2 linked regions of the Alloactinosynnema sp. L-07 genome follow. The protein of the gene in region 2 interacts with the protein of the main gene of each other region in a pairwise test. Links are inferred from orthologs where the notes say so. Each region holds a gene or a part of one and is shown on either strand. Other genes may lie near its edges.

Evidence for each region. The genes of interacting proteins can lie anywhere in the genome.
Region 1: the proteins of BN1701_RS17460 (region 2) and BN1701_RS08035 interact in binary tests that used the Escherichia coli proteins (3 or more experiments, as listed by UniProt). The link is inferred for Alloactinosynnema sp. L-07 from one-to-one orthologs.

The regions. Positions count from the first base shown.
Region 1 is NZ_LN850107.1:1,702,561-1,707,024, reverse strand. The notes cover bases 862-3,861. They hold BN1701_RS08035 ((2,3-dihydroxybenzoyl)adenylate synthase), read right to left. Parts: upstream 3,169-3,861; coding sequence 1,555-3,168; downstream 862-1,554. Other genes in these bases: BN1701_RS08030 (salicylate synthase), read right to left, coding at 3,165-3,861; BN1701_RS08040 (non-ribosomal peptide synthetase), read right to left, coding at 862-1,505. In the rest of the region: more of BN1701_RS08040, read right to left, coding at 1-861; more of BN1701_RS08030, read right to left, coding at 3,862-4,464. UniProt on the Escherichia coli protein: Involved in the biosynthesis of the siderophore enterobactin (enterochelin), which is a macrocyclic trimeric lactone of N-(2,3-dihydroxybenzoyl)-serine.
Region 2 is NZ_LN850107.1:3,946,231-3,950,656, reverse strand. The notes cover bases 1,055-4,016. They hold BN1701_RS17460 (isochorismatase family protein), read right to left. Parts: upstream 2,874-4,016; coding sequence 2,235-2,873; downstream 1,055-2,234. Other genes in these bases: BN1701_RS17450 (hypothetical protein), read right to left, coding at 4,010-4,016; BN1701_RS17455 (ParB N-terminal domain-containing protein), read right to left, coding at 2,873-3,847; BN1701_RS17465 (anthranilate synthase family protein), read right to left, coding at 1,055-2,238. Outside these bases: BN1701_RS17475 (pyridoxal 5'-phosphate synthase), read right to left, coding at 1-83; BN1701_RS17470 (hypothetical protein), read right to left, coding at 80-421; more of BN1701_RS17465, read right to left, coding at 418-1,054; more of BN1701_RS17450, read right to left, coding at 4,017-4,399. UniProt on the Escherichia coli protein: Involved in the biosynthesis of the siderophore enterobactin (enterochelin), which is a macrocyclic trimeric lactone of N-(2,3-dihydroxybenzoyl)-serine.

The DNA of each region.
Region 1 (4,464 bases), 2.2 Mb from region 2 along the record:
CCGGGCGCCAGCACTGCGACGGCGTCCGGGGTGGCCGCGGCCCGCGCGGCGAACAGCTCGGCCAGCAGCGGCGGGGCGACGTCGGCGGCGGTGTCGTTCCACTCGGCGAGCCGGGCGCGCTCAGCGTCGGTGAGGATCGGCAGGTCAGTGATCGGCGTCGCGGGCGCGGCGAGCGCGGCGGCGAGCAGCAGGTCGAGGTGGGCAAGCAGTTGGGCGACCAATTCGGTGCCGTGGGTCGTGGCCGGGTGGTTGGCCTCGACGGTCATGTCGTCGCCGTCGGTCTCGACGGCCAGCGTCAGCGCGAACCGCGCGTCGGGTCCGGGAACGTGCCTGCGTGCCGCCGTGAAACCGCTGTCGCGAAAGGGTTCCAACACGGGCGCGCGCAGCGAGAGCACGACGTCGAACAGTCCTGCGGCGCCGCGGGTCCGGCCTGGGTCGACCGCCCTGGCCACGTCATCGAGGTCGACGTCCTGGTGGGCGTAGGCGGCCAGGCAGGTGCTCTTGGCGCGGGTGAGGAGGTCGACGAAAGTGTCGCCGTCCTGTATCTGCATCCGCAGCGGGATCGTGTTGCCGAGGTAGCCGACGACCTCGTCGCCGCCAGGCAGGTCCCGGTTCACCACGGGCGCGCCGATGACCAGGTCACGGGATCCGGTGTAGCGGTGCAACAGCGCGGTGACGGCGGCGAGCAGGACCATGAAGGTCGACGCGCCCTCGGACCTGGCGTGGTCGCGGACGCGGGCGGCGGCGCCGGGCCGCATCGACCGCTGTTGGTCGACGCCCGAGTCCGCCGCGCCCAGCAGCGGCAGGTCCAGCGGGTCGGGTGGACTGGCCAACGCGTCGCGCCAGAAGGCAAGCCCGGACTCGCCCGGCTCCTCGATCATGAGATCGGCGAACTGGCGGGCGGGCCCCGACAGCGCGTCGGCATCGCCGTAGGCCCGCATCAGCTCGCCGAAGAAGATCGCCGACGTGCTGTCGTCCCACGCGATGTGGTGGGCGACGACGACCACGGTCGCGGTGTCCGCGCCGGTCACGATCACCCCGACGCGCAGCGGTGAGTCCACCGCGAGGTCGAACGGCCGCGCGCCCAGGTCCCGGCACAGTCGGTCGGTCTCGACTTCGCGGTCACCGACGGGCAACGAGGTGAGGTTGTGTCGCTCGACGACCGGCGGAAGGTCGGTGTGCACCGTCGGCGTGACCTCGCCGTCATCGGCCATCCCGTAGGTCGTGCGGAGGATGTCGTGCCGGGCGACCACGGCGCGGACGGCGGCGGCCATCGCCTCGACGTCGAGCCGACCACCCAGGTCGACCGCGATCCGCACGTTGTACCCGGCCGTGGTCGGGTCCAGCTGCTGCAGCGACCACATCCGCCGCTGCCCGGAGGTCAGCGATCGTCGCGGGCGCGGAGTCGCCGCGGGCGACTCGGCCAGTTCGAGTTCGGCCAGCTTGCGCCGCAGCAGTTCGCGCCGGAGTGTGTCGATACCAGCTGGCCCGTTCTGGGTGGCCACGGTCGTGCCTTTCCTTGATCCGATGTCTGTGGGTGTGCGGTGGCCGGTGTCAGCTGTCGGACAGCCGGGCGACGAGCTCGCGTTTGCTGATCTTCCCCACGGCGGTCAGGGGGAACTCGGTCACGACGACGAGCTTGTCGGGCAGCTTGTAGCGGGCCACGCCGAGTTCTGTCAGGTACGCCTTGAGCGCCTTGAGCTTCGGCGCCCCTTGCTCGCTCGCCACGATCACCGCGCACACCAGCTCGCCGAGCAGATCGTCGGGCAGCCCGATCACGGCCGCCTGGGCGACCGCGGGGTGCGCGAGCAGGTGGTCCTCAAGCTCCGTCGCGGGAACCTTCTCCCCACCGCGGTTGACCACGTCCTTGATCCGACCCTCGACCACCAGGTGACCGCTGGGGAGCTGACGCACCAGGTCACCGGTGCGGAAGTACCCGTCCGCGGTGAAGACCGCCGCGTTGTGCGCGTCGGCGCGGAAGTAGCCACGCGGGGTGTACGGGCCTCGGGTGAGCAACTCCCCCACCTCGCCCGGCGCGACCTCGTGCCCGTCCGCGTCGACCACCCGCACCTCGTCGTCCGGGCTCAGCGGCCTGCCCTGGGTGTTCTCGACCAGCTCGACCGGATCGTCGGCGCGCGTGTAATTGAGCAGTCCCTCAGCCATCCCGAAGACCTGCTGTGCGTGACAACCCAGTGCGCCCGGGATCTCCCTGGCCAGTTCGGAGTCCATTTTGGACCCTCCGACCTGCACGAGCCGCAGGCTGGACCGGTCACCCGGGGACCAGCGCGCGGCGTCGACCCACATCCTGGCCATGGGCGGCACCAGCGCGGTGACGGTGATCCGCTCGCGTTCGATGAGGTCGAAGGCGACGTCCGGGCTCGGCGCCGGGGCCATGACGGCCGTGCCGCCGACACCGAGTACCCCCAGCAGCCCTGGGCACGCGAGCGGGAAGTTGTGCGCGATGGGCAGGCTGACCAGGTACCGGTCCTCCGCCGTCAGGTCGCACACCTCCGCGCTCGCCCGCGCGTTGTAGGCGTAGTCGTCATGGGTTCGGGTGATCAGCTTGGGCCGCCCGGTCGTCCCGCCGGAGATCAGCAGCACGGCGACGGCACCGGGGTCGATCGGCGGGACTAGCGCGAGCGAACCCGGATCCCCGGCGACGGCGTCGAGGGCGGTGAAGCTGCCTGGATCGCCGACGACCAGCACGTGGTCGGCCACCGACGGGATCTGCTCGGCGAGCGTTCGGTGGTCGAACCCCTGGTGGACGTCGGGGATGACGTAGCCGATCGCACCGGACAGCTCCGCGAGGTGCGCGATCTCGGTGCGGCGGTGCGCGGGCAGCGCCATCACCGGCACCGCCCCGATCCTGGCCAGCGCGAAGGTCAGCACGACGAACTCGGCGACGTTCGGCAACTGCACGATCAACCGGTCCCCGCGCCGGACTCCCCGGTCGAGCAGCCCGGCGGCGAGCACGTCGGCCAGCCGGTCCAGCTCGCGGTAGGCGATCCTGCGGTCGCCGTCGACCACCGCGACCGAGTCACCGTGGCGCACAGCCCAGTCGGCCAACAGCCCGCCAAGGGTCTCCCCTCGCCAGTAGCCCGCGGCCCGGTAGCGGGCCGCCACGTCCTCGGGCCAGCCGACCGCGCCGTCAAGCGACGTAGCCCTCATGCCAAACCCTCGGCTCGGGCGAGCACCTCGTCGTCGCTGAGGGACTCGATCTCCCACACCAACTCGGCCACGGATTCCAGCCGTCCCGGCCGGTCCTGGGCGAGGATCAGCTCAGCGGCGAACCCGGCGACGGTCGGGGCGGCGAACAGCGTCCGCACCGTGACGGTCCGCGTGTCCAGCAGCTCCCGCAGTCGCGACACGATCGCGGTCGCGATCACGGAGTCGCCGCCGACCGTGAACAGCTCCTCGTCGCGCCCGACCCGCTCCAGGCCGAGCACTTCACGCCACACAAGATCGATCACGTTCTCCAGCGGACTCTGCGGGCCCGCGCCGTCCTCGCGGGCGACGTCCCCGATCAGGCGGCGAACCGCCGAGCGGTCGACCTTTCCGTTGGTGCTCAACGGAATGGCGTCCAGGACGACGATCCGGTCCGGCACCATGTGGGTGGGAACCAACTCGCGAACCCGGTCGGCGACCGCGATCGGGTCGACCGCGTCGGAGTCCGGCACGACGCCCGCGACCAGGGTGCGGCGACCTGCCCCGGTGACCACGGCGACGGCCTCGCGCACGGCCGCGTCGGCCACGAGCGCCGCCTCGACCTCGCCCAACTCGACCCGGTAGCCGCGAATCTTCACCTGGTCGTCGCGGCGGCCGAGGAACTCGAGGCCGCCGTCGTCGAGGTACCGGGCGATGTCGCCGGTCCGGTACCAACGCAGGCCCTCGTGGGTGACGAAGCGGTCAGCGGTCCGGTCCGGGTCGCCCCGGTACCCCCGCGCGACGCCGTCACCGCCGATCCACAGCTCACCGGGAACCCACTCCGGGCAGTCACGGCCCTGCGCGTCCACCACCCGACACCGCACACCGCGCAACGGGGTGCCGTAGGGCACGGCGTGCCAATGCTCGGGAACGGGACCGGTCACCTCGCACACCGTGGAGTGGATGGCGGTCTCCGTGGTCCCGCCCAACGCCACGAACCGGCAGCCGGGAACCGCCTCGGCCAGCCGCGCAGGCAGATCCACCCCGACCCAGTCACCCCCGAGCAGCACCAACCGCAGCGAGTCCCCCAACGCCGTCCCGGACGTCAACACCATGTCAAGCAGCGCAGGAACGCAGTTGAGGACGGTGACCCGGTGCTCGGCGATCAGCTCGCCCCACGCGGCGGCGTCACGCCGGTCACCCGACGCGATCACCACCGCTCCCCCGACCGACAGCGGCGCGAACAGGTCGAACACCGACAGGTCGAAGTCCAACGCGGACAACGCCAACGTTCGGTCGTCCCCGCCGAGCTCGAACCGG
Region 2 (4,426 bases):
AGGGCGAGGACGCCGGGCTCACGCACGCCCGTGTCGACCGCGTCCTCGAACCACGCCTTCACCAGTGCGATCGGATCCGTCATTTCTCCTCCTCGAACGCCAAACCCACCCCGGCCAGACCGGCCACCGCGAACACGCCCTCCACCGTGGCCTCCACCTCGAACCGAACCCGCTCGGTTGGCGCGTACCCGATCAGCTCCATCGCCCGGTGCGGCGGCAGCGGCTGGTCGAGGAAGTCGTCGGATTCCCACAGCATCACCGCGCCCCACCGGTTGCCCACCCGGTCCGACACCCAGAACTTCAGCCGCAGCCCCCGCACCGAGGTCCACGGCGAGACCCCCTCGTCGCGCAGGTACTCCCGCAGCGAGTCGATCGTCTGGGACGAGTCGGTCAGGTCCCACCAGGTGACCGAGGCCTTCATCTGCCCAACACCTCTCTGATCCGCGCGGCAAGGATCCGCGGCCCGTCCTCGGTGAGGACGGACTCGGCGTGGAACTGCATCGAGGCGAAGAACGGTCCGCGCAGCGCGTGGACCTCCCCGCTGTCGACGTCGTGGCTGATCTCGACCAGCCCGATGTCGGCTGGGTCGATCTTGTCCTCGTCGCTGTGCGCGGCGAAGGAGTTGTAGAACCCGACCAACTCGGTCGCGCCGAACAGGTCGATCTCGCGCTGTCTGCCCTGGTTGGACTGCTCACAGCGGCGCAGCACGAGCCCGAGCAGGCCGCACAGCACCTGATGACTCAGGCACACCGCAAGAAACGGCCGCCGCCGCTCCAACAGCCCGCTGATCGTCGAGTGCAGGTGCGCGATGCGGTGGTGGCCGGTGTCCCGCGGATCCCCTGGACCCGGTCCCATCACCACCAACTCGTACTCGTCGACCTTGTAGGGGTCGTCGAAACGGCGCACCGTCACGTCCAGACCCAGCGAGCCGAGTTGGTGGGCGATCATCGCGGTGAACGTGTCCTCCGCGTCGACCACAAGCACCCGCACACCCGCCAGCCCCGCCACCGCCGCCCGCGCCGGGGAACCGGCCAGCCAGAAGCCGGACAGCCCGACGTTGCGTCCCGCGAGCATGGCCAGCACGCGCGGATGTTCGCTCAGCACGGGCCGCTCGGCGTCCAGCGCCGACAGCAGTCCGGCCGCCTTCGCCCTGGTCTCGGCCACCTCCGACGCCGGATCCGAGTGCCGCACCACCGTGGCGCCCACCGCGATCCGCATCCGCCCTCCAGCGTCGATGTCCGCTGTGCGGATCATGATCGCCGAGTCCATGGTGGGCCGCCCACCTTCGTCGTGCCCGATGAGCGCGGCGACCCCGCTGTAGTACCCGCGGCCCTCCGGCTCATACCGGGCGATCACCCGGCACGCGCTCTCCAAGGGGCTGCCGGTCACCGTCGGCGCGAACATCGTCTCCCGCAGGATCTCGCGTGGGTCCCGGTCGGTGTGGCCCTCGATGAAGTACTCCGTGTGCGCCAGCCGGGCCATCTCCTTGAGATACGGGCCGACGACGCGCCCGCTGGTGCGGCAGATGCGGGCCATCATCTTCAGTTCCTCGTCGACCACCATGCGCAGTTCGTCGCGTTCCTTGGCGTCGTCGAGGAAGTCGACCATCCCGGCCAGCGTCGGGCCGGTCGGCGGGTAGCGGTAGGTGCCGCTGATCGGGTTCATCACCGCGACGCCGTCACGCAGGCTGACATGGCGCTCCGGGCTGGCGCCGACGAACGCGCGGTCGCCGGTGTGCACCACGAAAGTCCAGTGCGCGCCCACCTCCCGCTCACACAGCCTGCGGAAGAAGGTCAGCGCGGCCGCCGGGCCGTAGTCGGCGATGTCGGCGACATAAGACCGCTTGAGCACGAAGTTCGATCCCGCGCCGTGGCCGATCTCGTCATCGATGATCGCGCGCACGGTCGCCGCGTAGTCCTCGTCCGACACGTCGAAGTGGCCGTCCACCAGCCGGATCGGCCGGTTCGCCACCGCGCCCAGCACGTCGGCCAGCGCCACCGTTGCCCGCTCGGTCACCCGCAGGGCGATGAGCGGGGCGCCGTCATCGACGGTGTCGAAGCCGCGTTCGGCGATCTGCCGGTACGGGACGACCACCAGCACCTCCGGCCCGAGCGGCACGTCGGCCAGGGTCGGCGGCGTCGACACCTCGCCGATCAGCACGTCGACCTGGCCGGGGGAGCGACGCAGCAGGGCGAACGGTGGCGGGTCCGCCGACAGCACCTTCGCCAGGGGACTCACGGGAAGACCTCGTCGGCGGTGACCACGACCGCGCAGCGCTGGGCCGCGTACTCGATGGCGAGCCGGTGGTGGTCGGCGGAGAAGTCGGCGACCGCGTCGGCCACCACGAAGGTCTCGATGTCGTTGGTGAACGCCTCGACCGCGCTCATCAGGACACCGACATGGGCGTAGACCCCGCAGATGATCAGCTGGTCTCGGCCGAGTCCGCGCATCCGCTCCAGCAGGTCGGACCGGAAGAAAGCGCTGTAGCGCCACTTGGTGAACACCCAGTCCGCCGGGTCCGGGGTCAGCGGCTCCACCATCTCCCGGTCGGCCGGGTCCACCCGCATCCCCGGCCCCCAGAAGTCCTTCAGCAGGCCCCGCTGCTCGTCGGTCATCCCGCCCGGCTGCGCGGTGTACCCGACGGGAACACCCAGTTCACGACAGCGCTCGCGCAGTGCGGCGGTGTTCGCCACCAGGGGCTCCCGCACGCTGTCGGGCAGGGGCCGCAGGAAGAAGCGCTGCATGTCGTGGATAAGCAGCACCGCGCGGCTGGGGTCGGTCACCCAGTTCGCGGTGTTGCCGGGCAACTCGGCGGACGCGGGCATCGAATACGGCGCGATCGTGGGAATGCCTACCACTGTCGTCTTCTCCATCACTGGGTCACGGGGACGCGCTCGAGTTGCTCGGCGAAGCGGTGCCACGCCTGGGCGAACTCGACGGCCACCTGCGCGATGAGCTGCCTGCAGTGCGGTGGGACGTTCTCGGCGATGGTGTCCAGGCGGCCGTTGTTCACCGCGTGCGCGTCCATCAGCCGCAGCAGCGCGCGCCCGTTCTCGGTGAAGCGGATCGACGGGTCGGTGCGCAGCCGGTGCAGCACCGACGGCCAGTCCGGCTGCGGCTGCTCGGGGACCGGCGCGGGCGTGGGTTCGGCGCGGGCCAGCCGGACCGGGTCCTCGCCGCGCAGCATCCGGGTGCGCACCGCGCGGACGGTCTCCGGGGAGATGCCCGCGGAGCGCGCGACCTGGCGCAGCGACAGGGTCGGGTCGTCGCGCATCAGGTCGCGGGCGATCCGGCGTTTCTCCAGGCTGTTGGTGGGCCGCACCCGCCCGTCCTGGCCGATGCGCTGCTCGGGCGCGCAGCCCCGGCACCGGGCCACGGTCTTCGGGGACAGTCCGGTGACCCGCGCGATCATCCGGTCCGACCATTGCGGGTGCGACTCCAGGATGTCGGTCGCCGCGGCCTTGCGGTCGGCCAGCGACAGCGGCAGGCCGTGGGTGACGTTGGAGCGCACAGCCAGCACGAACGCGTCGGCGTCGTCACCGTCGAAGAACCGCGCGGCGATCTCGGTGCGGCCGAGCGACTGCGCCGCCCGCACCCGGTGCGCCCCGTCGATCACCCGCATGGACCCGCGGTGCACCACGATCGGCGGCAGCGCGTCGAGGGACTCGGCGAGGGTGTGGACATGGTCGGCGTCCAGGCCGAGGCTGCGGGGCGAGCCATGGACCTTCAGCCGGGCGATGGTCAGCGACACCACCGGGCCCGAGATCAGCGACAGCGGGCGCGTCCGCGGGTCGATTCGGACAATGTGGGTCTCGGCCAAGGCCACAGCGGTTCCAGGCAATGCCAACGCCTCCCTCCCTGGGTGGCGCGGGGGCCACCACCTCCCGAACACGTCTCGTTGGTTTCTATCGAGCACCCCGCAACCGCAGCGCAAGGCTGGCTTTTGCCCAGAGACGAACTCGCCCCCGGTGCCTCGTGGGCACCGGGGGCGAGAATCGTGGGGCTTGGATCAGCCGTTCGCGCTGTTGTCGTTGCAGGCGGCGTACTCGACCCAGTGACCGGCGGTCAGCGTCTCGATCGGGCCGTTCCACTGCCACGGCGCGACGCAGGCGTTGTCGAGGACGCTCAGCGTGTAGCCGTGTGAGTCGTTGGAGTTGGTCGAGTTGCCGTTGCACGCGGCGTAGCCCGCACCGTGTCCGACAGTGCCTGCCTCGATCGGGCCGTTCCACTGCCACGGGGCGACGCAGGAGTTGCCGAGGATGCTGATGGTGTAGTCGCCGTGGTGGTGGTCCGAACCCGGGTGGTGCGGGGGCGTGGCGGCGGCGGTGCCCGCGGTGGCCAGGCCGGCGAGCAGCGCAGCGCCGGTCGCGGCGACGACGGTAGCGATCTTCTTGAACACGATGTACCCATTTCTTGAGAGGGGGTG